One region of the Actinomadura sp. NPDC049753 genome, then DNA from elsewhere that is predicted to be linked to it. Evidence: riboswitches for the same ligand, from Rfam matches in the RefSeq annotation. Region 1 holds a riboswitch; each other region holds the start of a gene.
What was found. A riboswitch is a leader RNA that binds a small molecule or an ion and turns the genes downstream of it on or off. The one in region 1 is predicted to bind cyclic di-AMP.
Positions count from the first base shown of each region.

Region 2: it holds a riboswitch for cyclic di-AMP, as region 1 does, so the genes downstream of both, AB0K37_RS06355 (CHAP domain-containing protein) here and AB0K37_RS01095 (CHAP domain-containing protein) in region 1, are expected to answer to the same signal.
Region 3: it holds a riboswitch for cyclic di-AMP, as region 1 does, so the genes downstream of both, AB0K37_RS24405 (CHAP domain-containing protein) here and AB0K37_RS01095 (CHAP domain-containing protein) in region 1, are expected to answer to the same signal.
Region 4: it holds a riboswitch for cyclic di-AMP, as region 1 does, so the genes downstream of both, AB0K37_RS33595 (NlpC/P60 family protein) here and AB0K37_RS01095 (CHAP domain-containing protein) in region 1, are expected to answer to the same signal.

Region 1 is NZ_JBFARL010000002.1:79,046-86,544, forward strand. It holds gene AB0K37_RS01085 (glycosyltransferase) at 1-455, opposite strand, end outside; gene AB0K37_RS01090 (CDP-glycerol glycerophosphotransferase family protein) at 439-3,330, opposite strand; gene AB0K37_RS01095 (CHAP domain-containing protein) at 3,536-4,303, opposite strand; cyclic di-AMP (ydaO/yuaA leader) riboswitch at 4,315-4,468, opposite strand; gene AB0K37_RS01100 (SpoIIE family protein phosphatase) at 4,936-6,783, opposite strand; gene AB0K37_RS01105 (hypothetical protein) at 7,012-7,499, opposite strand, start outside.
Region 2 is NZ_JBFARL010000014.1:37,141-44,639, reverse strand. It holds gene AB0K37_RS06380 (MFS transporter) at 1-239, shown strand, start outside; gene AB0K37_RS06375 (FAD-dependent monooxygenase) at 236-1,456, shown strand; gene AB0K37_RS06370 (alpha/beta hydrolase) at 1,556-2,332, shown strand; gene AB0K37_RS06365 (TetR/AcrR family transcriptional regulator) at 2,383-2,982, opposite strand; gene AB0K37_RS06360 (DsbA family protein) at 3,096-3,734, shown strand; cyclic di-AMP (ydaO/yuaA leader) riboswitch at 4,127-4,275, shown strand; gene AB0K37_RS06355 (CHAP domain-containing protein) at 4,290-4,979, shown strand; gene AB0K37_RS06350 (hypothetical protein) at 5,169-5,894, shown strand; gene AB0K37_RS06345 (haloacid dehalogenase type II) at 6,075-6,809, shown strand; gene AB0K37_RS06340 (MarR family winged helix-turn-helix transcriptional regulator) at 6,906-7,394, opposite strand; gene AB0K37_RS06335 (bifunctional NAD(P)H-dependent oxidoreductase/GNAT family N-acetyltransferase) at 7,425-7,499, shown strand, end outside.
Region 3 is NZ_JBFARL010000101.1:13,520-21,018, reverse strand. It holds gene AB0K37_RS24415 (NYN domain-containing protein) at 1-325, shown strand, start outside; gene AB0K37_RS24410 (NlpC/P60 family protein) at 602-1,549, shown strand; cyclic di-AMP (ydaO/yuaA leader) riboswitch at 2,045-2,243, shown strand; cyclic di-AMP (ydaO/yuaA leader) riboswitch at 2,368-2,540, shown strand; gene AB0K37_RS24405 (CHAP domain-containing protein) at 2,550-3,383, shown strand; gene AB0K37_RS24400 (hypothetical protein) at 3,423-4,688, shown strand; gene AB0K37_RS24395 (M48 family metallopeptidase) at 4,685-6,091, shown strand; gene AB0K37_RS24390 (Ig-like domain-containing protein) at 6,099-7,382, opposite strand.
Region 4 is NZ_JBFARL010000194.1:1,376-8,874, reverse strand. It holds gene typA (translational GTPase TypA) at 1-1,430, opposite strand, end outside; cyclic di-AMP (ydaO/yuaA leader) riboswitch at 1,622-1,753, shown strand; gene AB0K37_RS33595 (NlpC/P60 family protein) at 1,761-2,777, shown strand; gene AB0K37_RS33590 ((deoxy)nucleoside triphosphate pyrophosphohydrolase) at 3,296-3,682, opposite strand; gene AB0K37_RS33585 (Mut7-C RNAse domain-containing protein) at 3,711-4,481, opposite strand; gene AB0K37_RS33580 (amidohydrolase family protein) at 4,523-5,809, opposite strand; gene AB0K37_RS33575 (MarR family transcriptional regulator) at 5,871-6,374, shown strand; gene AB0K37_RS33570 (bifunctional lytic transglycosylase/C40 family peptidase) at 6,388-7,446, opposite strand; gene AB0K37_RS33565 (hypothetical protein) at 7,443-7,499, opposite strand, start outside.

The DNA.
Region 1 (7,499 bases):
GCGCGGGTCGCCTGGTAGGACTCGTGGCTCATGCCCACGACGCGCAGCCCGGAGGTGTCGGCGAGCCGCACCCACTCCATCGCCCACACCTGCGCCACGATGACGACCGCCCCCGGCCGCGCGGCGGCGAACAGCTCCGACAGGCGCGCCGCGCCGCGCCGCTGGGCGGCCGTCCGCCACAGGTCGCGGGCCCGCGCCGCGGGGTCGAGCCGCTGCAGCGCCTTCCGCGGGCGCCAGGCCAGGGCGGGCGGGCCCCACTCCCCGTGCAGCACCTCGACGGCGTAGGAGCCGTCGCGGCCGTGGTGGTACGGCTCCGGCCCCCGCGTGATCCCGACGAGGGTGACGCGGTCGCCGCGCCCGGCCAGCAGCCGCGCCAGGTGGTGCGCCCACCGCTGGAGGCCGCCCATCTCGTCGGCGTTGTTGCACACGATGAAGACGTCACGCGGCACGGCCATGGCGTTTCCCCCTCCTGCTCGGCGCTGCCGGGAAGTAGCGGTCCACCACCGTCCGCGCGGCGGTGCCGCGTTCGTGCTCGCCGAAGCGCGCGGCGAACGCGCGGCGCCGCCCGGCGTGCTCGGCCCCGGCCGCGTCCAGGCCGGCGAGCGCGGCGACGAGCTCGTCCTCGGTCCGGGTGATCGGCCCGGGGGCGTGCCGCTCCAGGTCGAAGTAGCCGGTGGCGAGGTCCCTGCCGTCCGGGAGGTGCAGCACGATCGGCCGGTCGAGCAGGGCGAAGTCGAACATGATCGAGGAGTGGTCGGTGACGAGGGCGTCCGCCAGCATCAGGAGCGGCGTCACGTCGGGCACCGCGCCGACGTCCCGCATGACGGCGCGGGCGCCCGGCGGCACGTTCGCCCGGCACAGGTAGTGGGGCCGCACGAGCAGGACGCACTCCTCCCCCAGTTCTCGCGCGAACACCGCCGGATCCACAGGCGGGTCCTGGAGCCGGACGGGACGCCCCTTCGGCCCGGTGACGTACGTGGGCGCGTACAGGACGGCGCGGCGCCCGTCGTCCAGGCCGAGCGAGTCACGCAGGGCCGCGACCTCGGCGGCCAGCTCCGGGTCGCCGTCCACCCCGTTGACCAGGGGGTCGTTGCGGGGATAGCCCACCGGGAGCAGCTCGGCGCACACGCCGAGGCCGCTGCAGAGCGTCTCGGTGTCGTGCCCGGAACGCACCAGGAAGCAGTCGAAGCGCTCCACCATCCGCCGCAGCCGCGCCTGGTCGCCCGCGGGGCCCGACTTCAGCCGCGGCTGGTCCAGCCCCATCAGCTTGAACGCCGACCCGTGCCAGGTCTGGATGTAGGTGGTCTCGGGACGCTTGCGCAGCCGGTCCGGGAAGCCCTGGTTGTCGATCCAGAACTGGGCCCGCGCGAGCGCCAGGAAGTACGCCCACGATCCGCGCTTGACGAGCCGGGCGTCGTCCGGGAACCCCTTGGGGGACGAGGCGTACGACCACACCGCCGTCACCGGGCGGCCCGACCTGCGCAGTTCCCGGTAGATGTACTTCGGGTTGTCGGAGTAGTGGCGGCCGAGCTGGCTCTCGAAGACCGCCAGGCCGGCCCGGACGGGCAGCCGGCTCAGCACCCGGTTGAACACGATGATCTTGGTGTTCCGGCCGGTCAGGGTCCGGCGCACCGCCCGGTCCAGCCCCCGGGCCCGGTGGCGGGCCAGGCGTGCCGGGCGCGACAGGGCGGCGCGGCGCGCGGCGGCGCGGGTGAGCCGCGCCCACGGGCTCCCCGTCTCCAGGGCGAACGCCAGATGCCCGCCCTCGGTGACGTACGAGCGGAGCCGGTCCCCCGCGAACCGCGTCAGCCGCGGCCGGACGGGCAGCGAGACGCCGCCGAGCGACGGCGACCCGCGCCCCTCGCCGAGCCGGGTGACCACCTCCTCGCCGTCCACCCGGATGCGCAGCCGCACGTCCCAGACGGGGTCGATGAACCCGAAGGGACGGATCCTGCGGACGGGGTCGAACTCGGCGCGCCAGGTGAGCCGGTCGCCCTCGTGCCGGACGGACGCGCGGACCCGCCCCTTCCGCGAGCGGCCGCGCCGGTCGCGGAACTCCAGCGTCCCGGCCAGCTCCGCTCCCCGAGGGATCCGCCCCAGCGGGTTCAGCACGTAGCCGGCCATGAGCACGCGGCCGCCGCGCGTCTCCAGCCGCGTCACGGTGTTCGCCGGGCGCAGCTCCCGGAGGGGCCGCACATGGAAGCCGAAGGACGTGACGTCCCGGACGCGGCGGCCGAGCGTGCCGCGCGGGCGCCCGGCGCCCCAGTAGACGCGCCCGTCCCGCTCCACCAGGCGGGCGCGCAGCTCGGGACGCTTCACGGGGTCGTACTCGGCGGCGGCGAGCGCGCCCGCGTGGTCGCCCTCGCGGATCAGGTGCGCGGCGATCGCGGGCAGCGGGTTGGCCTGCTCGAAGACCCGCGGGTCCAGCTCGGCCAGGTAGGCGGCGGCCAGGTCGAGGAAGCGCGCCTGGTGGGCGGGGTCGCGGTCGCGCAGGTCGCGCAGGTACAGCACCAGGTCGTGGTTGACGAACTTGACGTCCTTGGCCCGCTGCAGGTCGTAGGCGCCGCGCAGCGCGAAGAGCATGTCGATGCGGCGGTGGATCTCCAGCCGGTCGGCGAAGTTGGCCAGGTCGGCGCGCCGGTTGGAGATCGACGGCGCCCGCGTCCGCTCCTTGACCAGCCAGTTGTAGACGCGGTGCGGGATCAGGGCGGTCCGCCCCGCCTCCAGGTAGGCCTCGGCGGTGAACAGCAGGTCCTCGTAGTGCAGCCGCTCGACGAACCGCAGGCCGTGCTCCTCCAGGAAGCCGCGCCGGTAGGCCTTGTTGGTCGAGAGCGTGTCGTAGAGGAGATCGGGGTTCTCGCTGAGCGACCCGTAGACGGCGCTGTGCCGGTAGAGCCACGGGTACCAGGGGCGGATCCGCCCCTTGGCCCCCTCGGGCAGGTCGAGGAAGATTCGGTCGCAGAGCCCCGAGACCATGTCGGCGCCGGTGTCCTCGGCGGCGGCGAGGAGGTTGAGGCAGGCGTGCCGGTCCAGCAGGTCGTCGCTGTCGAGGAACATCACGTAGCGGCCGGTGGACTCCTCGATCCCGGTGTTGCGGGGGCGGCCGCAGCCGCCGGAGTTGGTCGGCAGGTGGACGGTCCGGACCCGCCCCGGATGGGCGGCGGCGAGCCGGTCGGCGGCCTCGCCCGTCCCGTCGGTGCTCGCGTCGTCGACGATCAACGTCTCGACGCCGCCCAGCGACTGCGCCAGCGTCGAGGCCACCGCCCGCGGAAGCCTCCGCGCGTCGTTGTAGGCGATCACCACCACGCTGACATCCGGGCGCACCGCCATGGGCATCCCCCTCCGCAGACTCCGGCGTGCTGGATTCCTTTCCAGGAACTCCGCACTGAGGTCCAAGAGGGATCAAAGGCTGTCAACGCTTAGCATTACCCGCCGTCACCGGAGGCTCTGGGCACAACACCCGGAACGCCAGAAGGCGCCCGGCCTGGAGGCCGGGCGCCTTCGCGAAGCGTGCGCCTTCTCGGGCCGCGTCGGATCAGCGTGCGTAGTCGGGGTAGCCGTAGCCGACGACCTGCGACTTCTCGCGGACCTTCTTCTGCACCGCGTTGTCGGTGTTGCCCTCGATGGTGGTGATGCTGCCGTCGCCGTTGTCCTTGACGACGATGCCGACGTGGTCGATGTCACCGATGCTGGCCTTGGACCCGTCCTGCCAGTCGAAGAACACCACGGCGCCCGGCTTGGCCTTGTGGCCCCAGCGGTCGGTCTGCTTGAACCAGCTGGCGTGCTGGACGGTGTAGGCGTCCCAGCCCATGTTCTTGACGCCGGTCTGGGCGCCGAGCCAGGAGACGAACATGTTGCACCACTGGGCGCCGTTGTACTCCTTGACCGAGAAGCCGCCGTCGCGCTTGGCGGTGGCCTTCGCCTGCGGAGTCGAGACGTACCACTTGTGGTACTTGGTCTGGCCGCCCTTGCCCTCGTGGACGCCGACCTGCTTCTCGGCCAGCTTGATCACTTCGGCGGGCTTGACCGCGTGCGGGGGGACCTTGAAGCCCTCGCGCCGCGCCTCGGCGACGGCCTTGTCGGCCTTCACCGTCTTGGCCTGGGAGGACTGGTGAGCGGCGGTGCCCTGCTGGGCGACCACCGCCGCCTGGGAGGAGGTGTCGGCGACCGCGCGGCCGCCGGCGAGGGGGTTGATAACCGAGAGCCCGACCGCGCCCGCCAGGACCGCGCCGACGGCGACGCCGACGGCCTTGTCCTCGGGGGTGAGGCGGTTGAGCGAAAGTCGATCAAAAAGACCGGACATGCAGGGAATCTCCTTGTCTTCCATGGCGCCTACCGGGTTAGCTGACGGATTCGGGCATGGAAGCAGCCCTACGGCGCGACTCTCGGGCGCGCCGATTCACCCCAGAAACGTGGGTCCCCGGCTCCGCTCCGGTCACCGACCGGACGGACTCGGCCTCGCACCGCGGGAGCGGTGCAGGTATACGGATGTCTCTCTGGCAGATCTTGATGAGGGGGCGCGCGTCGATTGGCGCGCATCGCGTGCGGATACCGCTCCGCGATCCTCGGCCGCGCATGGTGCGGCCGGTGGCAACGCATGGGACGCGCTGCGTGATTCGGGATCGAAGGTACCAACCTTCTCAAGAAAAGCAAACCAGGCATAAAGTAAAGTCTTGCCTGCTCAAAGCCCTCTCAAGAGACTCCCAACACCGGGGCTGCGCCGCCTCTTCCCGATCTTTGTCGAAGCGCGCCCAACCCCTTGCCCGCCGCCCTTACCGGGCCTTCGGGAAAAGGTAAAGAAGATCGAATAGGGGGCGTCCGGCGTTCTCCGTCCGGCCCGCCTGCCACCCGGGCGTCCCGCTGAGTGAGGCGCACGTCACACCAGGCGATCTTCGCTGGTCAGGCGTGCCATTCGTCACCGCGAGGCCCGGGCGGTCACTCCACGTAAAGGGCGAAGAGCGTGGTGTCGTCCGCCGCCCGGTCGTGCTCCATCCGCGCCAGCACCTCGTCCAGCACCCGGTCGGGACGCGTGGAGGAGTCGCGCAGGATGCGGGTCAGGCGGACGATCCGCTCGTCCAGGTCCGCGTCCCGGCGCTCCACCAGGCCGTCGGTGTAGAGGAAGAGCATGTCGCCCGGCTCGAGCCCGGTGGTGATCGTCGTGTACTCCCACCCGGGCATGGCGCCGAGCATCGGGTCGCGGACGACCTCCATCGGGGTCGCCCGCCCGTCCCGGACCAGGATCGGCGGCGGATGGCCCGCGCACGTCCACTCCAGGACGTGCCGGGACGGGTCGTAGTGGGCGACGATGGCGGTGCCCGTCGCCGGCGGGTCCATGCCGCCGATCAGCTCGTTCAGCCAGCCGACCAGCCGCCCCGGGCGCTCCCCCGTGCAGGCGAGGCCCAGCAGGCCGTTCCGGGCCCGTGCCATCGCCGCCGCCGCCGGCAGCCCATGCCCGGCCGCGTCCCCGATCGCGAACATCGCCCGCCCGTTCTGAAGGGCTTTGGTCGCGAACCAGTCGCCGCCGATGCGAGCCGTGCTCTCCGCCGCCATGCTGCGGATCGAGGTGCACAGGCCCGGCAGCTGCTCGATCTCGTCCTCGTCCGGAAGGATGGCCCGCCGCAGGGTCACCGCCACGCGCCGCTCCTGTGCCGTCCGCGCCTGCTGGCGCAGCATCTGCCGCCGGGTCTCGGCCAGCGCGCGCTCCACCCCGCGCCGCCGGGTGATGTCCTGCGAGACGATGTTGATCGAGACGGGCAGCCCGGACTCGCCGAGCACGGGCTCGGCGAACACCCACAGATGGCGGGGCGCCCCGTCGATGCCGATCACGCGGTGCTCCGCCTCGACCGGTTCGCGCCGCGAGAACATGGTCTGGACGGCCTCCTCGACCAGCGGCAGGTCGTCGTCGGCCACGACCTTCGGCAGGTCGTGCGGCATCGGCGGCACCTCGTCGGGAGACAGGCCGTAGTTGGCCAGCATCTGCGGCGTCCAGTCCGCCTCCCCGGTGGCGAGGTCCCACTCCCCGAACCCGATCAGGGCGAGCCGCTCGACCCGCTCCAGCCGCCGCGCGATGCGGTCCTCGGCCAGGTGGTACCGCCACGTCACGCAGACACCGGTGGGAACCCGCACGCACCGCACACTCATCCGCGACGAGCGGGACAGGCCCCGCTGAGCCGTCGAGTACTGGATCGAGGAACGTTCCAAGGGCGTCCCGGACTCCAGCACCCCGACATAGTCGTCGAACAGGCCGCTGAGCACCGCCCCCGGGTCCGTCCGCAGCAGCCGCAGTCCGGTCAGCTCCTCCCGGCCCCGCCCGAACATGTCCTTGGCGACGCCGTTGAGCTCCGCGAACAGGAAGTCGACCACGGCGCCGTCCGGCCCCCGCACCGGGACCAGGTGGGCCGCCGAGTCGAGCGCCCCCTCCAGCACCGCCGTCGCCGCCGGATCGTCGGACACCCTCGCGAGGACCTCCGCGTCCCCCGCGGCGTCCTCGGCCGTCACCCGGCGCAGCACGTCCTCGGCCTCCGACAGGACCGCCTGGCGCTCCGCGGGCACCTCCTCGGCGCGCGGCGCCCTGCGCCCCGCCAGCACGGCCCCCACGGGCCCGCCGCCCCCGTCCTTGACGAGCAGCGACGCCGCCTCGGCCATCTCGATGTCCAGATCGCGCGCGAGCCAGATCAGGTGCTGCAGGGCCTCGCCCGGCGGGACGCCGAGACGCCGGGCCAGCACGACCCGCGCCTCCGCCATCACGGCCCGGTCGCGCGCCGCGCCCCGGAGGTCTTCCACGTCCGCACCGTGCACCCCGGGCTGCGTGCCTTCCGCTTCCGCCAACCCCGTCCCCCGTTCGGCGTCACTGCCCCTGGGAGAAAAAAGCTACATACGTCAGCGAGGGACTATTCGCCCATGTCCCTGCAAAGAGGCTAGATCTTTGCCCGGGTTTTCCGTTCACGCCCGAAGCCGACCGCTTCCGGTGACCGTCTCAAAACGGACCCCTTCCCAACCATGTGACCCACGTCACACCCGCGCCACCTGCCGCGTCAGCGAGGTGATCCGCGCCGCCGCCGTCCCGAACGGCGTCCCCGCCGGATGCAGCGTCAGCACCACCACGATCTTGTCTCCCACGACCCCCGTCGTGTGCAGCACGGGCCGCCCCAGCCCCAGGTCGGGCCGCCACGCCGCCGGCCGCACATGACACGGCTCCGACGGCGTCTCCCCGAACCCCGACCACCCCTGCTTGACGGCCCACGGCCGCTTCACCGCCCGCGGAATCCCGAACGTCTGGTCGAACCCGTCCGTCCCGCAGGGCGTCGACGCCCGCAACTGCCGGAGCACGAACTCCCGCTGCCCCTCCGGCGCCCGTTCCAGCAGATACCGGTACATCCGAACCACGTCCCGCGCACTGAGCGCCGTGTACCCCCAGAACCCGGGCTTCTCCGCGGGCGGCGGCGCGGTGTCCTCCAGCCCCAGCTTCCGCACCATCCGCTCGATGATCTGCTTCCGCC
Region 2 (7,499 bases), on a different contig from region 1:
CGGCCACCTCCGTCGAGCACGGCGACACCGGAACGGCCACCAGCCTGGTCCTGGTGACGCGCGTGATCGGCTTCGCCGCGGGCGCCCAGGTCAGCGGCGCCTTCCTCACCGCCGGAACCCCTTCCGGGTCGGACGTCCCGGCCGAATCGGCCTTCGTCATCGGCTTCGCCATCGCCGGCGCCGTCACGGCGCTGTCCCTGTTCGCCGTCCGCACCATGAGCAAAGGAACCAAGGCATGAACCGTTCTGACCTGATGACGGGCGCCCGTACCGCGCCGAAGCGCAAGGTCCTGATCTCGGGGGGCGGCATCGCGGGGCCCGCCCTCGCGTTCTGGCTGAACCGCCACGGCCACGCCGTCACGGTGGTGGAGAAGGCGGGCATGCTTCGCAGCGGCGGCTATCCCGTCGACGTGCGCGGCACCGCACTGGAGGTCGTCCGGCGGATGGGGATCCTGCCGCGCCTGCGGGACGCGCACGTCGACTCGCGGCGGCTGACCTTCCTCGACGGGGACGGCGGCGAGGTGGCCTCAATCGACCCGCACACCGTCACCGGCGGCGTCGCGGAACGGGACCTGGAGGTGCGGCGCGGTGATCTGACCGACGCTCTGTACACGGCGGTCCGTGACGACGTGGAGTTCGTGTTCGACGACTCCATCGACAGCCTCGATCAGTCCGGCCCCGGAGTCGACGTCACTTTCCGCGGGGGCGGCACGCGTACGTTCGACATGGTGTTCGGTGCGGACGGCACGCACTCGCGCACCCGGGAGGTGCTGTTCGGCCCCGAAGAACGGTTCCACCGGTACCTCGGCTACTGCTTCGCCGTGTTCACCATGCGCAACACTTTCGGGCTCTCCCACGAGACCGTCATGTGGAATACGCCGGGCAGGGCCGCGGCGCTCTACGCCGTGGGGGACGACGACGAAGTGCACGCGTTCCTGAACTTCGCTCGGCCGGAACCGCCGTCCGGCGCGTTGACGGACCCGGACGCCCAACGGGAACTGGTCGCCGCGGTCTTCGCCGACGCGGGATGGGAGGTCCCGGGCATGCTGGCCGCGATGGGCGACGCGGACGACCTGTTCTTCGACGGAGTCGGCCAGATCCGGATGCCCCGCTGGTCCAGCGGCAGGGGCGCGCTGGTCGGAGACGCCGCATACGCACCCTCTTTCCTGACCGGGCAGGGCACCAGCCTCGCGCTCGTCGGCGCGTACATGCTCGCCGGTTCCCTGGCCGATCGGGACCACGCCGCGGGCTTCGCCGCTTACGAACGCGACACCCGTGAGTTCGTGACTCTGAACCAGGGGCTGGTCGGGGAGGGCGGTGCCGCACTGTTCCCGACCACCGCCCAGGCCCTGGACGAGCGGAACGAGAGGCTGCGCGGACTCAGCGCCATGCCCGCCGCAGGCGGACGACCTGCCCATTCGGCCCTCACTTTGCCCGAATTCACGCCCATGAGGTGAGCCCGCTCAACCACCCGCGGGACTCAGCATGACCACCGTCCGGGGCACGCGGGTACTCTGCCTGACGGCACGGGAGTGAGGGAGTCGATGACGTACGCCATGGCACCGGACGGAACCCGCATCGCCTACCAGCTCCAGGGCCAGGGGGCGCCGCTGGTCCTGCTGGCGGGCCAGGCCAACGACCACCACTGGTGGGATGCGGTTCGTGCCGACTTCCATCCCGCTCGCAGCACCCTCACGCTCGACTATCGCGGCACGGGTGACAGCGACAAGCCCGACAGCCCCTACAGCACCGAACAGTTCGCCCAGGACGTGATCGCCGTCCTCGACGAACTCGGCATCGACCGGGCGGACGTCTACGGCACGTCCATGGGCGGACGAGTGGCCCAGCAGATCGCGGCCCGCCATCCGCACCGGGTTGGAGCTCTGGTTCTCGGCTGCACTTCACCGGGTGGCCCGCACAGCGTCGAACGCGGTAACGACGTCCGCCGAGCCTTGGCGCAACCTCAGCCCGAAGCCGCGCGGCAGGCCCTGCTGGAGCTGATGTACACCCCTCGATGGCTGGCCTCCCATCCCGGCCCGCACCACACCCTCGGCGACCCTCGCATGCCTGCCCATGCCCGGCGCCGCCACCTCGTGGCGAGCAACCGGCACAACGCCTGGGACCTCCTGCCGGACATCAGCGCCCCCACCCTGGTCGTCCACGGAAGCGACGATTTGCTCAACCCCACCGCCAACGCACCCCTGCTCGCTGACCGCATCCCCGACGCCCGGCTACACCTGATCCCCGATGCGCGGCATGCCTACTTCGAGGAGTACCGCACCCACGCCAGCCCCCTCGTCCTGGACTTCCTCACCACCGCGCACAAACCGTGAGCGCCTGCGCAGGCGGCATGTGCGAGGGCGGCCGGAACTAATGGGGCCTGCTACTGAGCGGGTGTGCCGGCCGATGGGGCGAGGCCGGTCATTGCGAGGTCGACGATGGCGCTGATGTGCTCGGCGTCGGCCATGCGGGGGGTGAGCAGCCGCCGGTAGTAGGCGGCGCCGTAGAGCAGTTCGGTGACGAGGACCGGGTCGGCGTCGGAACGGACCTGGCCTTTGCGCTGCGCTGCCCGGATGCGTTCGGCGGCGGCGCCCGCCAGGTGACCGATGAAGTTGTCCCACAAGGCCTGGTGGAGGTCCGGGTCGTGTTGGGCTTCGCCGATCAGTGCGCGGTAGTGCGGGAAGACGTGCGGGTCGCCGAGGATGCGAGAGGCCGCCGCCATCTGTGCCTTGATATCTGCGACGAAGTCCCCGGTGTCGGGGAAGGTCGCGTCCATCTTCCATGTGGACAGGAGGCCGTCCAGCAGCACGGCGGCCTTGGACGGCCACCAGCGGTAGATCGTGTTCTTTCCGACGCCGGCGCGGGCGGCGATGCCCTCGATGCTGACCTTGCGGTACCCGACCTCCTCGCAGAGGTCCATGGCGGCCTTGATGACGGCGTTGGCGGCCTCTTCACTTCGGCGCTCAGGACGTCTGGGTGACATGAGGACAGCATAGCCTTCAGGCGGCACGGAACGTTCCGTATTGACGAGGGGAACGGCGGCGGGCATGCTGAGGCGGCACGGAACGATCCGTGCCGCCATTGAAGGACGAACCCATGAAAGTTGAGTTCACCCACGACATCGCCTGCGTCTGGTCGGCGCTCGGCTACGTCCGCTTCCAGCGGGCCGCCGAGGAGCACCGTGCGGGTGGCGGCGAACTGGAGGTCGTCTTCAGGCCGTACCGGACCGCGGTCTCGCCAGAGGAACCGCCGCCGAGCCGTGGACATCTCCATCTCGTGCCCGCCGCGCGGGTCGAGCAGGTTGCGCGGGCGGCGGCGGCCGACGGCCTGGCGGTGAACCTTGACCGGATCGTGCCCGCCCCCACCGCCGACGCCCACCGGCTCATCGCGCTGGCGGCCGCGCACGGCGCCGCCGAGGACATGACCGCCCGCCTGTACCGCGCCTACTTCAGTGACGGTCTGGACCTCGGCGACGCGAACGTGCTGCGGGGCTTGGCGTCCGCGGCCGGCGTCAGGTGGGACGGCGGGAAAGACGGCGAGCGGCCCCGCGCGGAACCGGCGCGATCCGCTCGCGCGTCCGACCCGCGAGTGCCGGTCTTCCGGTTTCCGGACGGGACGGTCCTCGTCGGAGCCGTGTCGCTCGCCACGCTGAGGAGTGAGTTGATGAGGGCCGACTCGCCGCGCCGACGCTCCAGCAGGAACGCTCACCCGAGTTCTGCTCCGGCGCGACTATGAGGTGGAAGAGTTCCGTGATCTGCCTCCGCGCTCGGCGGTCGGCGCTCGGTCAGCTCAGATCCGTACCTTCAAGGCGACTGGCCATGTAATACACACGAATTAAAGGCAACGGGGGAGCGCTCGGGTGTGATCGTCTTCCTCTGGGGGGAGGGGCGGACAAAAAATCTTGGTTCGGTTTGACTGGACCGCAGCCCCTACGTTGAGGGAGTTTTGGGGAGGCTTTACAGGTCAGCAGGGTCTTTGGGGTGTGCTTGACGAAATATGGGCCCGCTTGAACCTGTTGTGGGTGTGTGACCGACGGGGAAGCCCGTCCGGAGCGCCCGACCAGATCATGAAGGGCGCGTCGAGTCCCTGATCATCAGGACGGCCGATCAAGGCACGTCCGCCGCCGAGTCCGCAGAGCGCCGATCACGGCCAGCGGAGCCGGGGACCCACCGAAACACCGGGGTGAATCCGCACTCCCGCCATGCGCGGGGCCGCGGTAGGGCTACTTCCATGCCCGAACCCGACAGCTAACCCGGTAGGCGGACTGGAAGACCTCAGGAGAACCTTCGCATGACCGCTCGTACCTTCGACCTGACCAAGCGCATGGGCACCCGCGTCGCCGCCGGAGCCGTCCTCTCCCTGGCGAGCGCGTTCGGCCTCGCCTCCCTGGCCCCGTCCGCCCAGGCGGACACCAAGCCCGCGAACACCGTGCAGGTCGCCGCCGCGCCCCAGGCCGGCACCAACGGCGCCAAGACCGCAGGCCAGAGCGCCAACGCCGGCGCCTCCGCGCAGGACGTCATCAAGCTCGCCCGCACGCAGGTCGGCACCCACGAGGACGCCTCGGGCAACAGCAAGTTCAACGACTGGTACGTCGGCTCGCCCCTGGGCGAGCAGAACGCCCACCGCATCGGTTCCAAGAGCGCCTCGGTCTACAAGGGCCAGTCTTGGTGCGACATGTTCGTGTCCTGGCTGGGCCAGCACACCGGCACCAAGGGCATGGGCGCCGACGCCTACACCGTCAGCCACGCCAAGTGGTTCAAGAAGACCGGCCGCTTCGGCCAGACCCCGAAGCCCGGCGCCGTGGTCTTCTTCGCCTGGAACGGCGGCGGCATCAAGGGTGTCGAGCACGTCGGAATCGTCGTCAAGGACAACCACGACGGCACCATCAACACCATCGAGGGCAACACCGGTGACGCGGTGAAGAAGAAGGTCCGCGACACGTCCACCGTCGCCGGCTACGGCTACCCCCAGTACCGGTAAGCCGGGGCCGCTCAGCGGCCCCTCGCCCCGCACCGTCCAGTGGTGCTTCCCCCCTTCTCCCTCCCCCGCGCAATCACACCCACGTCGCGAGCACGCCCACGTGCCGTGCGCCGGATCCGTCATGCCCGAACGGCGGGCCTTACGCCGAAGGCGTGACCCGGCGCCCGGACCACCGAGCAAAGGATGAACATGCAGCAGCGAGTCCTCGACAAGGCCCTCATCGGTACCGCCCTCGCGGGCATGCTGGTCGCGGGCGTGGCGGCCGGGACCGCCCATGAGGCCGCGGCGGACGAGCCGACGGCGCACAAGGTCACCGCGCAGCAGGTCACCGGGCAGAAGGCCATGGGGCAGCAGGTCACCGGGCACAAGGCCACGGGGCGGCAGGTCACCGGCCATCAGGTCACCGGGCAGCAGGTGATCGAGCAGCAGGTGGCCGGGAAGAAGGTCACCGGGAAGAAGGTCACCGGGAAGCGCGACGCGAAGGTCCCCCGCCACACCGCCGGCAAGGTCGCTCCGAAGCGCCACGCCGTCCTGGCGGGCAGCACCACCGCGTCCTACTTCTGGGACGACGGCTCGGGCGTGAACGGCGACACGGGCGCCCCGGCGGGCGGCAAGCCGATGCAGAAGGGCCTGTTCGCCAGCCCGAGCTGGCCTCTGCACACCAAGGTGAAGGTCACCTACAAGGGGCGCAGCGTCACCGGCTTCGTCGGGGACCGCGGGCCGGGCGAGCCGTCGCACCGCGGCGTGATGCTCGACCTCGACACCTACACCTTCCGCCACCTGGTCGACGGCAAGAAGCCGAAGAGCAAGTACAACACGGGTACCTCGGCGGGCCACCTGAAGGGCGTCAAGTACGAGATCCTGTCCTGGGGCCACGGCGCCGGCAAGAAGGGCGCCCCGAAGCCCCTCGGCTGATCAGTCCGTCCAGGTGACCCCCTCCTAGCCTCACCACAGACCCCGCTCCCGTCCTCGGGCGAGAGCGGGGTCTGTCACGTCCGGGGGAGATGTGAGGCGCTGCTAAAACCGGCCGCCCAGGACGGCATGTTAGGACTGGGGTAGGGCACCATCCGGGCGCTCTTGGGCGAGGGAGTACCAATGGGCTTCGACGTTAGGGCGATCCGGGTAGTGGCCTGCGACATCTTCGGGACGACCGTCGACTGGCGGACAGGGGTCGCCGGCCAGGTGGCAGTGATCGCTGCGGAGCGCGGTGTCGCGTTGGAGAGCGAGGCCTTCGCCGACGATTGGCGCGAGCGGTACCTCCCGTCCATGCAGCGGGTCAGCAGCGGGGAACGGGAGTGGGCGTACCTCGACACGCTGCACCGGGAGTCGCTCGACGAGCTGCTGGAGCTGCACGGCGTTGCGGACGCCTTCGACGAGACCGCGCGGCGGCGGCTCGTCCGGGCCTGGCATCGCCTGCCCGCGTGGGACGACTCGGTGGACGGCCTGGCACGGCTGCGGGAGAGGTATGTGGTGGCGGCGCTGTCCAACGGCGGGTTCGCCCTGCTGACGCACCTGATCAAGGGGGCGGGGCTGCCGTTCGACTGCGTCCTGTCAGCGGAGCTCGCCCGCACGTACAAGCCCGAGCCGGAGGCGTACCTGACAGCAGTGCGGCTGCTGGACGTGGAACCGGCGGAGGTGCTGATGGTCGCCGCGCACAAGTGGGACATCGACGGCGCCAGGGGAGCCGGGCTCGCCGCCGCCTTCCTGGAGCGTCCACTGGAGAAGGGGCCCTCTCTCACCGCCGACCGGGCGGACGACGTGGAAAGCGACCTGGTCGTGCGCGGGTTCGGTGAGCTCGCCGATCTACTGGAGGCCGGTCCGCGGACCTAGGGAGGGACGGTGAGAGCGACCGTCCAACCAGGGGGCAGCCGCACCGACCGCGACCCTCACGTGATCAGCAGTGCTCGCACCGCCGCCGAGGCGACGTCAGGACCTAGGTGGTCGGTGCGCCTCGTCTGGGGCCTCCACCTTCCCGGCGATGTGTTCCAGGGCGGTGAGGTCTTCCGGTGCCAGGCGGTCGATGAAGTGGTGGCGCACTGATTCCAGGTGGGCGGGGGCGGCGTCCGTCAGGGTGTCCAGGCCGTGTTCGGTGAGGACCAGGAGGCAGCCCCTTCCGTCGGCCGGGTCGGGTGCGCGGCGGATGAGGCCGCGCGCCTCCATGCGGGTGGCGTGCCGGGAGAGCCGGCTGCGCGACCAGCCCATCTTCGCGGCCTGCTCATGCAGGGTGCCGGCGTGGTCCGGCCGTTCCGACAGCGTGCTGAGCACCTCGTAGTCGGGCTCGGAGAGGCCGACCTGGGAGAGGTCGCGGGCGGTGCCGGTCTGGACGGCGATCACCATGCGGCGGAAGGCCCGCCACGCCCGTTCCTCGTCCGGGGTCAGCCAGCGCACGGGCTCGTCCGACGGTCTCTTTGACATGTAAACAACCTATCGCCTAAGTTCATTTACATGTCAACGAAACAGGTGCGCCTCCTCGTTCTGGTGTGCAGCACCCGCCCCGGCGCCCTCGGCCCCGCGGTGGGG
Region 3 (7,499 bases), on a different contig from region 1:
ACTGCCGCTGGCCGACCAGCGCAGCCGGCTGCTGTCGGGGCTCGGCGGGCTCGCCGCGCAGACGCGCGCCGAGGTGACGTGCGTGTTCGACGGGGCGGAGCTGGACGCGCCGGTCGCCATCGCGGCGCCGCGCGGGGTGCGGGTGCGGTTCAGCCACCCGGGCCAGACGGCGGACGAGCTGATCGGCGAGCTCGTGCGGGCCGAGCCGCCGGGCCGCTCGGTGGTCGTGGTGTCGTCCGACCGGGAGGTCGCCGACGCCGCGCGGCGCGCCAATGCGCGCCCCTGCCCGTCCTCCCTGCTACTGCGCAGGCTGGGCCGCTCCTAAGACGCCCATAAGGCTCCGATAAGGCAGTCCTCGCGGTATGTGATCATGACGTCACTAAAAGTGGATGATATCGAGAGATGTCAATCAAAGAGTGATGAATCGGTTGTGACGGCTGTTGCCCGTCGCTAATGTCGTCCGCTGACGTCGTGGACGAGAGGGGCGAAACCGACCGTGGCCAATGATCACATCGGGGCACCGGCGCAGCGGCCTGGCCGCAGGGCGGGCTCTGCGGGCACAGGCGTCTCCCGTCGCCTGGCGGCCGTCGCCGGACTGACCGTGGCGGTCTCCCTGACCTGCTCCCCGGTGGTGGCGCACGCCGAGCCCAAGCCGACCCGGGCGCAGGCCCAGAAGACGCTCGACAAGCTCAACGAGAAGATGGACCAGAAGGTCGAGCAGTTCAACCAGAACCGCGAGAAGCTCAAGGTCGCCAAGAAGAAGTTCGACGCCGCGACCAAGGCGAGCAAGCAGGAGCAGGCCAGCTTCGAGGAGCAGCGCTCCAAGATCGCGCAGATGGCGGCCACCGCCTACAAGAACGGTGACTCGACCGACGTCACCGGCTTCGTCGGCAGCAACGACCCGCAGTCGATCCTCGACCAGGCCGCCGTCTTCTCGCACCTGTCGCACGAGCGCAGCTCCCAGCTCACCCAGTTCCTCGCGACCGCCCAGCGGCTCCGCCGCGAGCAGTCCCAGGCGAAGGCCGCTTACGACGAGGTGAAGTCGAAGCAGGACGAGCTGAAGAAGCAGAAGCAGGACCTCGACAAGCAGGTGCAGAAGCAGAAGGCGCTCGTGCGTCGGCTCGGCGGCGGCAGCACGCCCTCCCGCCCGGGCGGCGGCGGCCCCACCGGCGGCACCTACAACGGCCCGGCCAGCGGCCCGGCCCGCGCGGCGCTCGACTTCGCCTACGCCCAGCTCGGCAAGCCCTACTCCTACGGCGCCGAGGGCCCGAGCTCCTACGACTGCTCCGGCCTGACCATGAAGTCCTGGGCCGCCGCGGGCGTCGGCATCACCCGCACCACCAACTCCCAGTACGCCGCGACCAAGCGGGTGGCCAAGAGCAACCTGCAGCCGGGCGACCTGGTGTTCTTCAGCAACCTCGGCCACGTCGGCCTCTACGTGGGCGGCGGCAAGATGATCCACGCCCCGCACACCGGCGACGTCGTCAAGATCAGCGACATCACCTCCGGCTACTACCTGAGCAACTACTACGGCGCCGGACGTCCCTGACGCACCGCCCAGAACCCCCGCCCCACGGGCGGCATCGGGCCTCCATCGACAACGGACCAGGCTTGACCTGGTCCGTTGTTGATTTTGGGGGGGTTTGCCTTCTTTTGGGGTTTTGGTACCTTTGCACCACTCACGGCGCCCTCCAGACGCCGTGGACCCGCGGCGCCCACCCGGCGCCCCGGCCCCACGCGGCGCATCCAGCACCCGCGTGACGGCGGCGCGAGCCACGCGCCGCTCCCCCAAGGCGGCACGCCCCACGTGCCGTCCCGCGGCGCCCGAAGGCGCCGCACGGTCTCGACGCAGACCCGGCCGACCCCGTCCCACCGTGCGCACGCCGCAGCGTGCATGGCGCTGAGCGCGCAGCCGCGGTGACCTACACGGGGCAGGCCCCGGACGGTCCCCGGAGACGGGCCGCCGTCCGCCACAACACAAGGCGCCGCTCGTTCGCACGCGGGAGACAGGTCCCGCGCCGGGCCCCATCTCGCCCCCAGGATCGCAGCGGCAGCGCCGAATCCGCCTCAGCGCGGAACCGGGGACCCATCTGCGCCGGAGTCCGGAGAACCTCTCCGGACGGGCATTCCGGCACCCGGGGTGAATCGGCGCGTCTCTCCCGGCAGTCCGGTGAGAGCCGCCGTAGGGCCACTTCCACGCCCGAACCCGTCAGCTAACCCGGTAGGCGTCTGGAAGAGAAGGAGTGAATCCCGCAGCGTTACCTGGGGCGTGGCCGCCACGCGGCCGCGCCCCCACCCCCCTTTCACTCGGCGGGCGCTCACGCGCCCGCCGAGATTCCCCATCAGAACCGGCGTGCCCGCCCCCCGGGCACGTCACCGCCGAATCCGCGGACCGCCGTGCCCCCGCATGCGCGGCCGCCGTGGAACCGGGGACCCACTGCGTCCTTTTCGGGGTGAATCGGCCTGCCTTCGCGGGCCGTAGGGCGGCTTCCACGCCCGAACCCGTCAGCTAACCCGGTAGGCGGCATGGAAGTCGAGGAGATCCCCCCGTGCCACGCGCGCACTGCAAGAAGACCCCCGGCAGGCATCGCAAGCCGAACCCCCTGTCCCTCACTTGGCGGACGACCGGCGGCGTGATCGTCGGCGCCGCCGTGCTCGGCACCGCCGCCGCCACCGCGCAGGCGTCGGTCCTGCCGTTCGGTTCCACCCCGGCGAGGTCCGCCGCCGCGGCCGACCTGGCCCCCGGCCTGACGGCGCACGGCGGCCCGTCCGGGCGCACGTCCGAGCACGAGTCAGGGACCGCCGGTTCGAAGGCCCCGGCGAAGAAGGACCGGCCCGAGCAGCCGAAGGCGAAGACCTCCGGAAAGGCCGCCGCGAAGACCGCCGCGAAGCCGCGCCCCACCGCCGCGCAGGCCATCGAGCTCGCCCGCTCGCAGGTGGGCGTCGAGGAGGACGGCGGCGGCGAGACCAAGTTCCAGGAGTGGTACATGGCCACGTCCCGCGCACAGGAGACCCTCGCGCGCGACGGCGGCTCCCTCAGCGGCTACGGCGACGCGAACTGGTGCGACATGTTCGTCTCCTGGGTGGGCGAGCAGATCGGCTTCAGCGACCAGGTCGGCAGCGACGCCTGGACGGTCGCCCACGCCCGCTGGTTCCAGGAGCACGGCCGCTGGGGCACCGAGCCGAAGCCCGGCGCGATCGTCTTCTTCGCGTGGGACGGCGGCGAGTCCGTCGACGACATCGAGCACGTCGGCATGGTGGTCAAGAAGGTCGACGACGGCACGATCGAGACCGTCGAGGGCAACACCGACAACGCCGTCCGGATAAAGGAACGTTCCACAGACGTCGTCGTCGGCTACGGCTACCCGGACTACCGGTCGTGACGGCACCCCCCGCCCCGCGCCCTGCATAGGATCGCGCCCATGGAGGAAGGCCCCGGGCAGGAAGCCCCCGTGACGCGGCGCCGGGTTCTCGCCCTCGGCGCGGGCGGGTTCGCCGTCCTCCTCGCCGGAGGGGCCGGCCTGGCCGGCTCGCGCTCCGGCGGCGGGGCGGCGGACGCCGGCGCGCCCGGCTCCCCGTCCGCCGGGACGTTCAGCCCCTCCATGGCCGCCGCCGTCCTCGCCAATCGCGCCGACGCCGTCCGCGAAGGCGACCGCATGGCGTTCCTCGCCACGGTGGGCAACGCCCCCGCCGCCTTCCAGGACACCCAGTCACGCATGTACGGGAACCTCCGGAAGCTTCCCCTGGAAGGCTGGCGGGAGCGCGTCGTCGGCACCGAGGCCGTGGACGGCGAGACCGCCGTCGTCCGCGTCGAGGCGCGCTACAGGCTGCGCGGCTTCGACCGGAGCGACGTGGCCCGCACCCGCTACCTCACGCTGGCCCCGCGGGGCGGGGCGTGGACGATCGTCGGCGACGGGACGTCCCGCGGCCTCGCCGACGACACCGACATCTGGGACTGCGGCCCCCAGACGGTGGTCAGGGGCCGCACGAGCCTGGTCATCGGCGACGGCGCCGGCCTCGACGGCATCGCCCGGCGGCTGGACGCGGCCGTCCCGGCCGTGACGTCCGTGGTCGGCACGGGGTGGGCGCGGCGGGTCGTCGCGCTCGTCCCCGCCGACGCGACCGTCGCCTCCGCGCTCGCCGGCCCCGGGCAGAGCCTCGGCCAGATCGCCGCGCTCGCCGCCGTCGCCCCGGCCGCCGGGGGCGGCCGCGGCGAGGACCGCGTCATCGTCTCCCCCGGCACCTTCGGCCGCCTCAACGAGCTGGGCCGCGACGTGGTCCTCGCCCACGAGCTGACCCACGTCGCCACCGGCGGCGCCCGCGACGGGCGCACCCCGCTGTGGCTGATCGAGGGCTTCGCGGACTACGTCGGCTACCGGCGCGTCAAGATCAGCACCCGGTCGGCGGCGGGCGAGCTGCGCCGCGAGGTCTCCGCCGGGCGCGCGCCCTCCGCGCTGCCCTCCGCCGACGCGTTCGCCGGCGGCTCCCCCCGCCTCTCCCAGGCCTACCAGGAGGCCTGGCTCGCCTGCCGGATGGTCGCCGACCGGTACGGTGAAGCGGCGCTGGTGCGGCTCTACCGGGCCGCCGGGCGTGCCCCGGAGGCCGCGGCGCTGCGCGACGTGCTCGGCCTGACGCGGGAGCGCTTCACCGAACTGTGGCGCGACTACGTGAAGGAGGAGCTCGCATGAGCGAGGCGGAGACCGACGAGGACCGCGCCGGGGACGGCGCCGCCGGAACGCCCGGCGCCGCCCCCGCGCGCCGGCCCCGGATCGCCGCCGCCGTCACCGCCGCCGTGCTCTTCGCCGGGGTCGCGACCGTGCTCGCGAAGACCACGCCGTGGAACCCGCTGCCCGGGCACGTCCCCGGCGGGCGGGTGGAACCCGATCCCGCGCTGGACTTCACCCCCGCCGAGATCGCCCGTTCCCGGGCGTTCGACTCGGCCGTCAACCCGCCCGCCTACACGGGACTCCTCGTCGGCCTCGCCCTGATCCTGGTGCTGGGCCTCACGCCGCTGGGCGCCCGCTTCATCGGCTGGGCCACCGCGAGGACACGCCGCCGGCCGCTGCGCATCATCGTCGCGACCATGGCTCTGACCACGCTCCTGCGCGTCGCCGGGCTCCCGTTCCGCGTCTGGAGCGAGTCCGTGCTGCGCCGGTACGGGCTGTCCACGCAGAACTGGCCCGCATGGCTCGTCGACCAGGCGAAGTCCCTCGCCGTCACGTGGGTCATCTACACGATCGCCCTGCTGCTCCTCTACGCCCTCACCCGCCGCTTCCCGCGCCACTGGTGGACCGGCGCCGCCGCGGGCGGGTTCGTCCTCGTCGTCTTCGCCTCGTTCGTCTACCCGCTCGCCGTGGAGCCGGTGTTCAACCGGTTCCATTCGCTGCCGAGCGGGCAGCTGCGCAGCGACCTGCTGGCGATGGCCCGGCGGGACGGCGTGCCCGTCGAGGACGTCCTCGTCGCGGACGCCTCCCGCCGGACGACCTCGCTGAACGCCTACGTGTCCGGGTTCGGCTCCACGCGCCGCATCGTCCTCTACGACACGCTGCTGAAGTCGCCGCCCGCCCAGGTCGAGTCCATCGTCGGGCACGAGCTCGGCCACGCCAAGCGCGACGACGTGCTGTGGGGCACGCTCGTCGGCGCGCTCGGCGTGGCGGGGGCCATGTGCCTGCTGTACCTGCTGATGACGTCCCCGCGCCTGCTGCGGCGCGCCGGGCTCGATCCCGGCGGGCCCGGCGCCGGCGGGACCGGACCGGACGCGCGCCGCGGCGGTGCGGCGGCCGACCCGAGGTCCATCGCGCTCCTCCTCGCGCTGGTGGCGGCCGGGACGACGCTCGCCGCCCCCGTCCAGAACCTCGTGAGCCGCCGCATCGAGGCCCGCGCCGACGCGCACGCGCTGGACCTCACCCGCGACCCGTCGACCTTCGTGTCGATGCAGCACGCGCTGTCCGTCCGCAACATCTCCGACCTGGACCCCGACACCGCGGAGTACCTGCTGTGGCTCACGCACCCGTCGGCCCCCGACCGGATCGCCATGGCCCGCGACTGGGCGCGCCTGCACAGCGTCCAGGTCCCCCCGCCGCTCCGCTAGCCGCGGCTCAGTTGCCCTCGGCCCGCTGCTTCTCGGGCGCCTTGGGCCGGGCGCCCCGCTGCGCCGACAGGGTCGCCGCGTCCACGTGGGCGGCCGTCGTGACCGACCGCTTCAGCGCGCTGCCCTTCACCCAGTCCTGCCACTTCACCTGCCAGTACCCCCAGCCGTTCTCCGCCTCCAGTTCCCGGTCGCTGCCGGTCACCGTGATGGGGTCGCCGCGCTGGGCGAGGTTGTAGAACCATTTGGCGTTGGACGGGCTGACGTTGATGCAGCCGTGGCTGACGTTCTCGCTGCCCTGGGAGCCCACCGACCACGGCGCGCTGTGGACGTACTCGCCGCTGTCGGAGATCCGCACCGACTTGTAGACGGTGAGGCTGTAGTACCCGGCGCAGCCCGGGCCGCAGCCGTCCCACTCCGACGTCATGACGGTCGGGTCCTCCTTGCCCATCGCGAGGTGGACGCCGTTGGTGGTGGTGTACTTGCGCTCCCCGCCCTTCCCCATGCTCGTCGGGATCGTGCGGGCCTTCCTGCCGTTGATCCGCACGACCATCTTGTGGCTGTCCTCGCCGGCGGTGGAGACGTGCGAGTCGCCGACCCTGAAGTCGACGCCGTAGTCCTTCCCGCCGTACACGCCCTGCCCGGTGCGTACGCCGCTCAGGTGCGCCCGGAACGACACCTTCGTGTGGGCCGGCCAGTAGCTCTTCGTCCGGAACACCGCCTCCTGGCTGCCGAACCAGCTCCAGCCGCCCTCGACGGTCTTGTCGGCGGTGACCTCCAGCGCCCGCTCGACCGCCGCCCGGTCCTTCACCGGACGGGCGAAGTGCATGATGATCGGGATGCCGACGCCGACGGTCTCCTTGTTGAACGGCGCCTCGATCGTGACGTCGTTGGTCTTCTTCACCTCGGCCGTGGAGAAGCCGCTGCGGACCGTGCGGGTCCTGCCGTCCCGGCCGAGGGCGGTGACGTCGACCGTGTACGCCGTGCCCGGCTTCAGCGTCCACCGGGACCGCCACCGCGTCCTGTCGGCGCTCAGGTCCCCCTCGACCGCGCCGTCCTTCGTCGCCACCGTCACGTTCTCGATCGTGCCCTGCCGCGCCTCGACGGCGATGGGGCTGTCCGGCCGCAGCTTCCCGCCGCCGTCCGGCGACACCGCGAGCTTCACCTCGTCCATGCCGTCCGGTCCGGCGCCCCCCGAACACGCGGCGGCACCCGCGCCGACGAGCACACCGCCGACGACGAGCACGGCCGTGCGCCGCCCCCGGTCTCCCGGCCTTGAGCCACTCACCCGCATGTGGACCCCCCGGTCGTTCCACTGGGCGATCTGTCGTTTCCAGCCCGGTCGCTGGAATTGCGCCCAGTAAGTTCGAAAGGGCCGGTACCCGCTAAAAAGCGGACACCGGCCCCCGAT
Region 4 (7,499 bases), on a different contig from region 1:
TGGTGCGCCATGCCGGTGCCGCGCGTCTCGGTCATGAACTCGGTGCGGAACCCGATCAGGCCGCGGGCCGGGACGAGGAACTCCATCCGGATCCAGCCCGTCCCGTGGTTGGTCATGTGCTCCATGCGGCCCTTGCGGACCGCCATCAGCTGCGTGACGGCGCCGAGGTGCTCCTCGGGGATGTCGACGGTGAGCCGCTCGACCGGCTCGTGCTTCTTGCCGTCGATCTCACGCGTGACGACCTGCGGCTTGCCGACGGTCAGCTCGTAACCCTCGCGGCGCATGTTCTCGACCAGGATCGCCAGGGCCAGCTCTCCGCGGCCCTGCACCTCCCAGGCGTCGGGGCGCTCGGTCGGCAGCACCCGGATCGACACGTTGCCGACGAGCTCGCGGTCGAGCCGGTCCTTGACCATCCGGGCGGTGACCTTGGTGCCCTTCTCGCGGCCCGCCATCGGCCCGGTGTTGGTGCCGATCGTCATGGAGATCGCGGGCTCGTCCACCGTGATCAGCGGCAGCGGGCGCGGGTCGTCCGGGTCGGCGATGGTGTCGCCGATCATGATGTCGGGGATGCCGGCGATGGCGATGATGTCGCCGGGCCCGGCCTCGTCCGCGGGCTTGCGGGTGAGCGCCTCCGTCATCATCAGCTCGGTGATCTTCACCCGGTCGACGCTGCCGTCATGCCGGCACCAGGCGACCTGCTGGCCCTTCTTGATCGTGCCGGCGTGCACCCGGCACAGCGCGATCCGGCCGAGGTAGCTGGACGCGTCCAGGTTCGTCACGTGCGCCTGGAGCGGCGCGTCGGGGTCGTAGGACGGCGCGGGGATCGTCTCGGTGATGACCTTGAACAGCGGCTCCAGGTCGTCGCTGCCGGGCATGGCGCCGTCGGCGGGCTTGTCGAGCGAGGCCCGCCCGGCGCGGCCGGACGCGTACACGATCGGGAAGTCGATCTGCTCCTCGTCGGCGTCGAGGTCCATGAACAGCTCGTAGGTCTCGTCCACGACCTCGTCGATGCGCGCGTCGGGGCGGTCGGTCTTGTTCACGACCAGGATCACCGGCAGCCGCGCGGCGAGCGCCTTGCGCAGCACGAAGCGGGTCTGCGGGAGCGGGCCCTCGCTGGCGTCGACCAGCAGGACGACGCCGTCCACCATGGACAGGCCGCGCTCGACCTCGCCGCCGAAGTCGGCGTGCCCCGGGGTGTCGATGATGTTGATCGTCAGACCGTTGTGCAGGACCGCGGTGTTCTTCGCGAGGATCGTGATCCCCTTCTCGCGCTCCAGGTCGTTGGAGTCGAGCACGCGGTCGTCGACGTCCTGGTTCTCGCGGAAGGCCCCGGACTGCCAGAGCATGGCGTCGACCAGCGTCGTCTTGCCATGGTCGACGTGGGCGACGATCGCGACGTTACGGAGGTCGTCGCGCGTGGAGATGGGCATGCGGGTTCGCCTTGCGTGAGAGTTCGGGAGTCGCCGCAGACGTGCGGCCGTACCCATTCTACTTGGCCGTGCGTACCACCCACTCCGAGTCGTTCGCCCCACCGCTCACACGGACCTCGATTGGCCAACTTTGCGCATCCTTTGTAATCTGCCCGAGATCCGGTCGTCCGGAGTCCCGCCCCCAGGGGACTGCGGCCGGAACGCCGAATCTCCCGCGGGAGAACCGGGGACCCACCACCCTCGGGGTGAATCGACGCTCGTCGTAGGGCGACTCCTGGCCCGAACCCGTCAGCTAACCCGGTAGGCGTACGAGGAGAGGAGAACACCGGCTTGGCTCCGGATTCCCCCCGGCGGCGTCGCGTTCTGCCCACCGCCACCGCCACCCTGCTCCTGATCGGCCTCGGCGCCACCGCGCCGGACCTCGCCCACGCCGCCCAGCCGTTCCGGCCAGCCTCCGCGCCCTCGGCGCCGAGCCCCACGCCGACGACGGAGAAGGGCCTGCGCAAGAGCCTCGACGCGCTCAACGAAGAGGCCGAGATCCTCACGGAGAAGTTCAACAAGGCCCGCGTCGAGTTCAACAAGGCCCGCAAGGCCGAGCGGGACGCCACCCGGGAGGCCGAGCGGCTGCGCGCCCTCGCCGAGCCCGCCCGCCAGAAGCTCGGCAGCCTGGCCGCCGCGAACTACATGGCCGGCGGCCCCGACGTCCTCTTCGGCTCCGGCGCCTCCGCCGAGGGGCTGTCCGACCGCGCCTACCTGGCGCAGAGCCAGGCCACCGCCGTCCTCGCCCTGAAGAAGCAGATCGACCAGGCCGACGCCGCGGAGCGCACCGCCAAGGCGAAGACCGCCCAGGTCAAGAAGGCCTGGGACGACGCCAAGCAGGCGCGCGAGGCCGCCAAGGCCAAGGTCTCCGAGGTGATGAAGCGCCTCGACAAGCTGACCACCACCCACGCGAGCGACCCGCGCACCGGCCTCAGCGCCACCGTGAAGGGCTCCGACCTGCCCGCCAAGATGGCCCGCAAGGCGCTCACCAAGCTCGGCTCCCCGTACGTGTGGGCCGCCGCCGGACCGAGCAGCTTCGACTGCTCAGGCCTCGTCGTCTGGGCCTACGCCCAGGTCGGCAAGCCCGGCCTCCCGCACTACACCGGCGACCTGTTCGCCATGGGAACGAAGGTCTCCCGCGGCGCCCTCCGCTCCGGCGACCTGGTGTACTTCGGCAGCAACCTGCACCACATGGGCATCTACCTGAGTGACGGCAAGTACCTCCACGCCCCCCAGACCGGCGACGTGGTCAAGATCTCCAAGCTCTCCGACCGCTCCGACTTCGCAGGCGCGAACCGTATTTCTTAGCTTCTTTCTCCTCCTTCGGGCCTGGCGGCCCTCCATCGTCGAAAAAAGCGGGGCGATCGCTGGCATCGCTCCGTCTCGCCTGGCGGCTCGCTGCGCGATCAGGTTCTCGCAAGCTCGAACCTGCCTTCGGACGCGATCGCAACCTTGAGGTCGCGGCGGGGTTGCGGCGGGGGCTGAGGTTGTCGCACTGGACGGTTCTGTCGTCGTATCGACGTGCTTCCTCCTCGTGCCCTCAGGACGTTGCGGGGTTGCTGTGATGGCTGAGGTTGTCGCAGTGGAGGGCTTCTGCCGTCGGCTAGAGGCGCTTCCCACGTCGTTGCTGCGGGCGTGCGGGCGGGCTTGGGCGGCGCGGCAGTAGGTGCTGCGCAGGGGCCCGCGAGTGCGTGGACACTCCGGCGGTCCACCGTCGCTTTCTGAGGGCCTCCGTCGGGGGCAGTGCGGGCGATCGTCGGAGGTCGGCACGCTCTGCGCTTCGCTCCGAGCTGGTCGCTGGGGACGGTGGCCCGAGCCCGGGTTGGCTAGGTGAGGCCTTCGGTGGCCAGGAGGTCTACTACCGGGCGGTCGCCGGGGAGCCAGTCGACGTCGTGGAGCTCTGAGGGTGCCAGCCAGCGGAGTTCCAGGTGCTCCAGGGCTTGCGGCTCGCCTTCCGCTAGCTCGGCCGTCCAGACGCGGAGGACGGCGCGTTCGCTGAGGCGCCAGTCGCCGCCCACTCGGCGGCCCAGGCGGACTTTCACGGCGAGTTCCTCGTGGCACTCGCGCACCAGGGCGTCCTCGTCCGACTCTCCGGGGTCGACCTTGCCGCCGGGAAGCTCCCAGCCGCCCGCCATGTGCGGCGGCTCGGCGCGCTGGGCGGCCAGCAGCCGCCCCTCCGCGAGGATCGCCGCCCCCACCACCACGAGATCGATCGCGACCAGCTCCTCTCCGTGTTCGTGATCAGACCGCGGCGCCGGTCCGTCCGGTTCCGTTCCGCCTGAGGGAGTCGACCAGCCGCGTCGCGTCGCGGACGATCTCCTCCAGGTGGTCGCCGTGCGCCCCGCGCCAGTAGACCTGCCCGCAGACCGCGCAGCGGCCGTACACGTCGTAGCTGCGGCGCGTGCCCGCCCGCAGCTCGCGCTCGATCTCCTGCTTGTCGACCGGGACGAGCTCGCCGTTGCAGGCGGTGCAGCGCGTCCACGGGCGCAGGACGGGCGCGAAGCGGTCGAGCAGGTCGCGGAGCTGGTCGTCGGGGCGCGAGCCGCGGACGTAGGCGCCGAACCACAGCGCGCGGCGGCGCAGGAGGCCGCGGTCCTGCGTGAGCAGGACGCGGCGCTCCTCGTTGGCCTGGACGACGAGCGCCGGGTCGTCCATGTCGTTGTGGTAGGCGGTGTCGAGGCCGAGCAGGCGCATGCGCCGGGCCAGCGTGCCGAGGTGCACGTCCAGGAGGAAGCGCGGGGCGACCTGGCCCGGGTCCAGCGGCACGGGCTGGGGGCGCGGGACCGCGGCCACGCGGACCTCGGCCCCGGCTCCGGGGCGGGTGGCGGGGCCGGCGGGCTCGCCGTCGGCGGTCATCGGGCCCGCCTCGGGCAGGGGGACGCCCAGCGACTCCACGAGGTGCCCCAGCGTCGAGGTCCCGTCGCAGGGGACCCGCGCCGGGGACTCCCGCCGGGTGGCGGGCAGGAACATCAGCAGCTCGTCGGCGACGCGGATCGTTATCTCGGACTCCACGCCGATCAGCATGCCACGCGCGGCCGACGATTCTCCCGGGTTCAGGCAGCGGTCACGTGCGCGGCGGAGTCGGCCAGGGACGCCAGGAGGGCGGGGACGTCGTAGCCGACCAGCACTCCCCCGCGCTTGACCACGCGTCCGCCGACCAGGACGGTGTCGACGTTGCGCGTGTCCGCCGACAGGACCACGGCCGCGACGGGGTCGTGCGCCGCCGCGAGGCCGAAGGTGTCGGTGCGCAGGACGAGCAGGTCGGCCTGCTTGCCGGGGGTCAGCGATCCGGTGACGTCCGCGAGCCCCGCGACCTCGGCGCCCTCGATCGTGGCCGTCCGCAGGGCGTCTGCGGTGGTGAAGCCGAGGCCGGCGCCGTCCGGGCGCCCCCGTTCGAGGACGTAGGCGGCGCGCATGATGCTGAACATGTCGCCGGGACCGGAGACGACCGTGTCGGCGCCGAGCCCGGTCGGGACGCCCGCGGCGCGGGCGCGTCCGGTGGGCGGGGCGCCGATGTCCAGCGCCGCCTCGATGGCGGGGGCGGCGGACACCGTCCCGCCGCTTCCGGCGATCCGCTTCAGCTCCTCGTCGGTGTAGAAGTTGGCGTGCACGTACATGGCCGGGTGGCCCATCAGCCCGTGGGCGTCGAGGAACGCCAGGCCGCGCGCGGCGCTCTCGGGGCCGTGGCCGCCCAGGTGCGCGGTGACCGGCAGCCCGAGGTCGCGGGCCGTCCGCCACTCGGCGAGGGCGCGCTCGTCGCCCGCGATCTCGGGGCCGAGCGCCGCCATCGCCATCGTGACCGGGCCGCCGGACCCGAAGTGCTCGCGGTGGACGCGGCCGGTCTCGGCGGCGAGCGCGTCGAGGCCGCCGTCGCCGCCGTAGCAGTACCCGAACACCGCCCTGATGCCGGACGCCCGCAGCGCCGCGATGTTCGCCTCGGTGTGGCCTTCGCTGAGCTGGATGTGCGACCAGTCGACCAGCGTCGTGATCCCGGAGTCGAGGCACTCCAGGGAGCCGGCGAGCGTCCCGGCGAACACGTCGCCCGGCCGGTACCGGGGCGCCAGTTCGCCGAGGACGCGCTGCAGGTAGGCGTGGAGCGTGCCGTCCGGCAGGGCCGCGCGGATCCCGGCCTGCCAGGTGTGCCGGTGGGTGTCGACGAAGCCCGGCATGACGATGCGGCCGGTCGCGTCCATGGTCTCGGCGCCGTCCGGCGCGGCCAGGTCCGGGCCGACCGCGGCGATGCGGCCGTCCTCGACGAGCACGTCGGCGGTTCCCAGCACGGTCGGTTCGGGTGCGGTGTCGATGACGAGGCCGTTCGTGAGCAGCAGAGAATTTGCCATGCATGAAAGCTTACGAGTTAGCTTTACAAAAAGCAATCACGGGAGCGAGTACGCTCGGGGCGTGCGGGACGACATCGATGACCTGGCCGACGCGTGGCGGCGGGACGGCCTGACCGAGCCGTTCGTCGCGATGCTGGAACTGAGCAAGCGCGCGGGGCGCATCGCCACGCTGGTGCAGCAGGCGCTCCGGGGCCCGCTGGCCGAACTCGGCCTCACCTACGCCGAGTTCGAAGTGCTGACCGTGCTGCGCCGGGAGGGCGAGCCGTACCGGCTGAGGCCGAGCGAACTCACGCGGTCGGCGTTCCTCACCTCGGGCGGGACGAGCAACGTCCTGCAGCGGCTCCAGAAGGCCGGCTACGTGGAGCGCGAGGCCAACGCGGGCGACGCCCGCAGCCGCTTCGTCCAGCTGACCGCGGACGGGCTGCGCGTCACCGAACAGGCCCTGGTCGCGTCCGGGGTGGCGCACGAGGAGGTGCTGGCCCGGGTACCGCCGGAGGACGTGCGGGCCGCCGCCGACGCGCTGCGCGAGATCGTGCTCGTCGTGGGCCGGCGCCGGTTCCGCTGACCCCGCCGGGCCGCTACTGGCGCGCGGCCAGCTCGGACACCTTCTTCTTGAAGTCCGGCCGCGCGAGCGGGCGCGTCACCCCGATCCAGTTCGCCTTCTTGTAGGTCTTCACCCCGATCGCGGGCACGCACGCCGAGCAGCTCGCCACGATCATCTTGCCGCCGCCGATCACCATCCCGACATGGCCGGGATTGTCGGGCGACGTCCCGGGGCCGGAGTTGAAGAACACCAGGTCGCCGGGCTGCTCCTTGCCCTTGGCGATCTTCACGCCGAACGGCCACTGCTCGAACGTCGTGCGCGGGAGGTTCAGGCCGACCTGGCGGTAGGCGGCCTGGATCAGGCTGGAGCAGTCGTAGGCGTCCGGGCCGTTCGCCCCGAACACGTAGGGCTTGCCGCGCTGCGCCATCGCGAACGCGATGATCGTCTTGACGAGGGCGCCGACGTTGGCGGGCAGCTCGTTGTCCTCGCAGTTGATCCCGTTCGCCTGGACGGGCTTGAACTCGCCGCCGACGTAGCGCTTCGCCCAGTCGAGGACGAGGTCCACGTAGTCCCACGAGTGGTTGTACTGGAAGATCGCGGTGCGCATGCGCTCCGGGGCGCCGTTGTGCTTGAGGTAGGCGGCGGCCGTCGGGATGGCGTCCGCCGGGTCGTAGCGGTCCTTCTTGCCGTCCTTGTCGCCGTCCACCGCGAACGCCTTGAACGTCGCGTCGAGGAACTGCATCGGACCGCCCGCGCCCGCGTAGTTCTCCCCGCTGGACACGCCCGGCATCGTCGACCGGCCGTGGTCGGTCTCGACCTTGCCGACGCCCGCCAGGACGTTCCAGGGGATGCCGTACTTCCTGCCCGCCTCCTGGTACAGCTTCAGGTAGTCGACGGGGACGGACTTCGCGTCGGCCGCCGCCGCGGGCTGCGCGCCGGCGCCGGCGACGTTCACGCAGCCGCCGCCACCGCCGATCCCGCCGCCGAACAGGAACTGGCTCGCGCCGAACAGGATCGGGACGAAGACCAGCGCCACGAACATCACCGCGGCGACGCCCAGGGCGCCGACGAGCAGCAACCTCCGCGGGCTCATCCCGTGTCACCCGCCTGTCCCACGTCGGCGGGCTCGAACGAGTAGACCCTCAG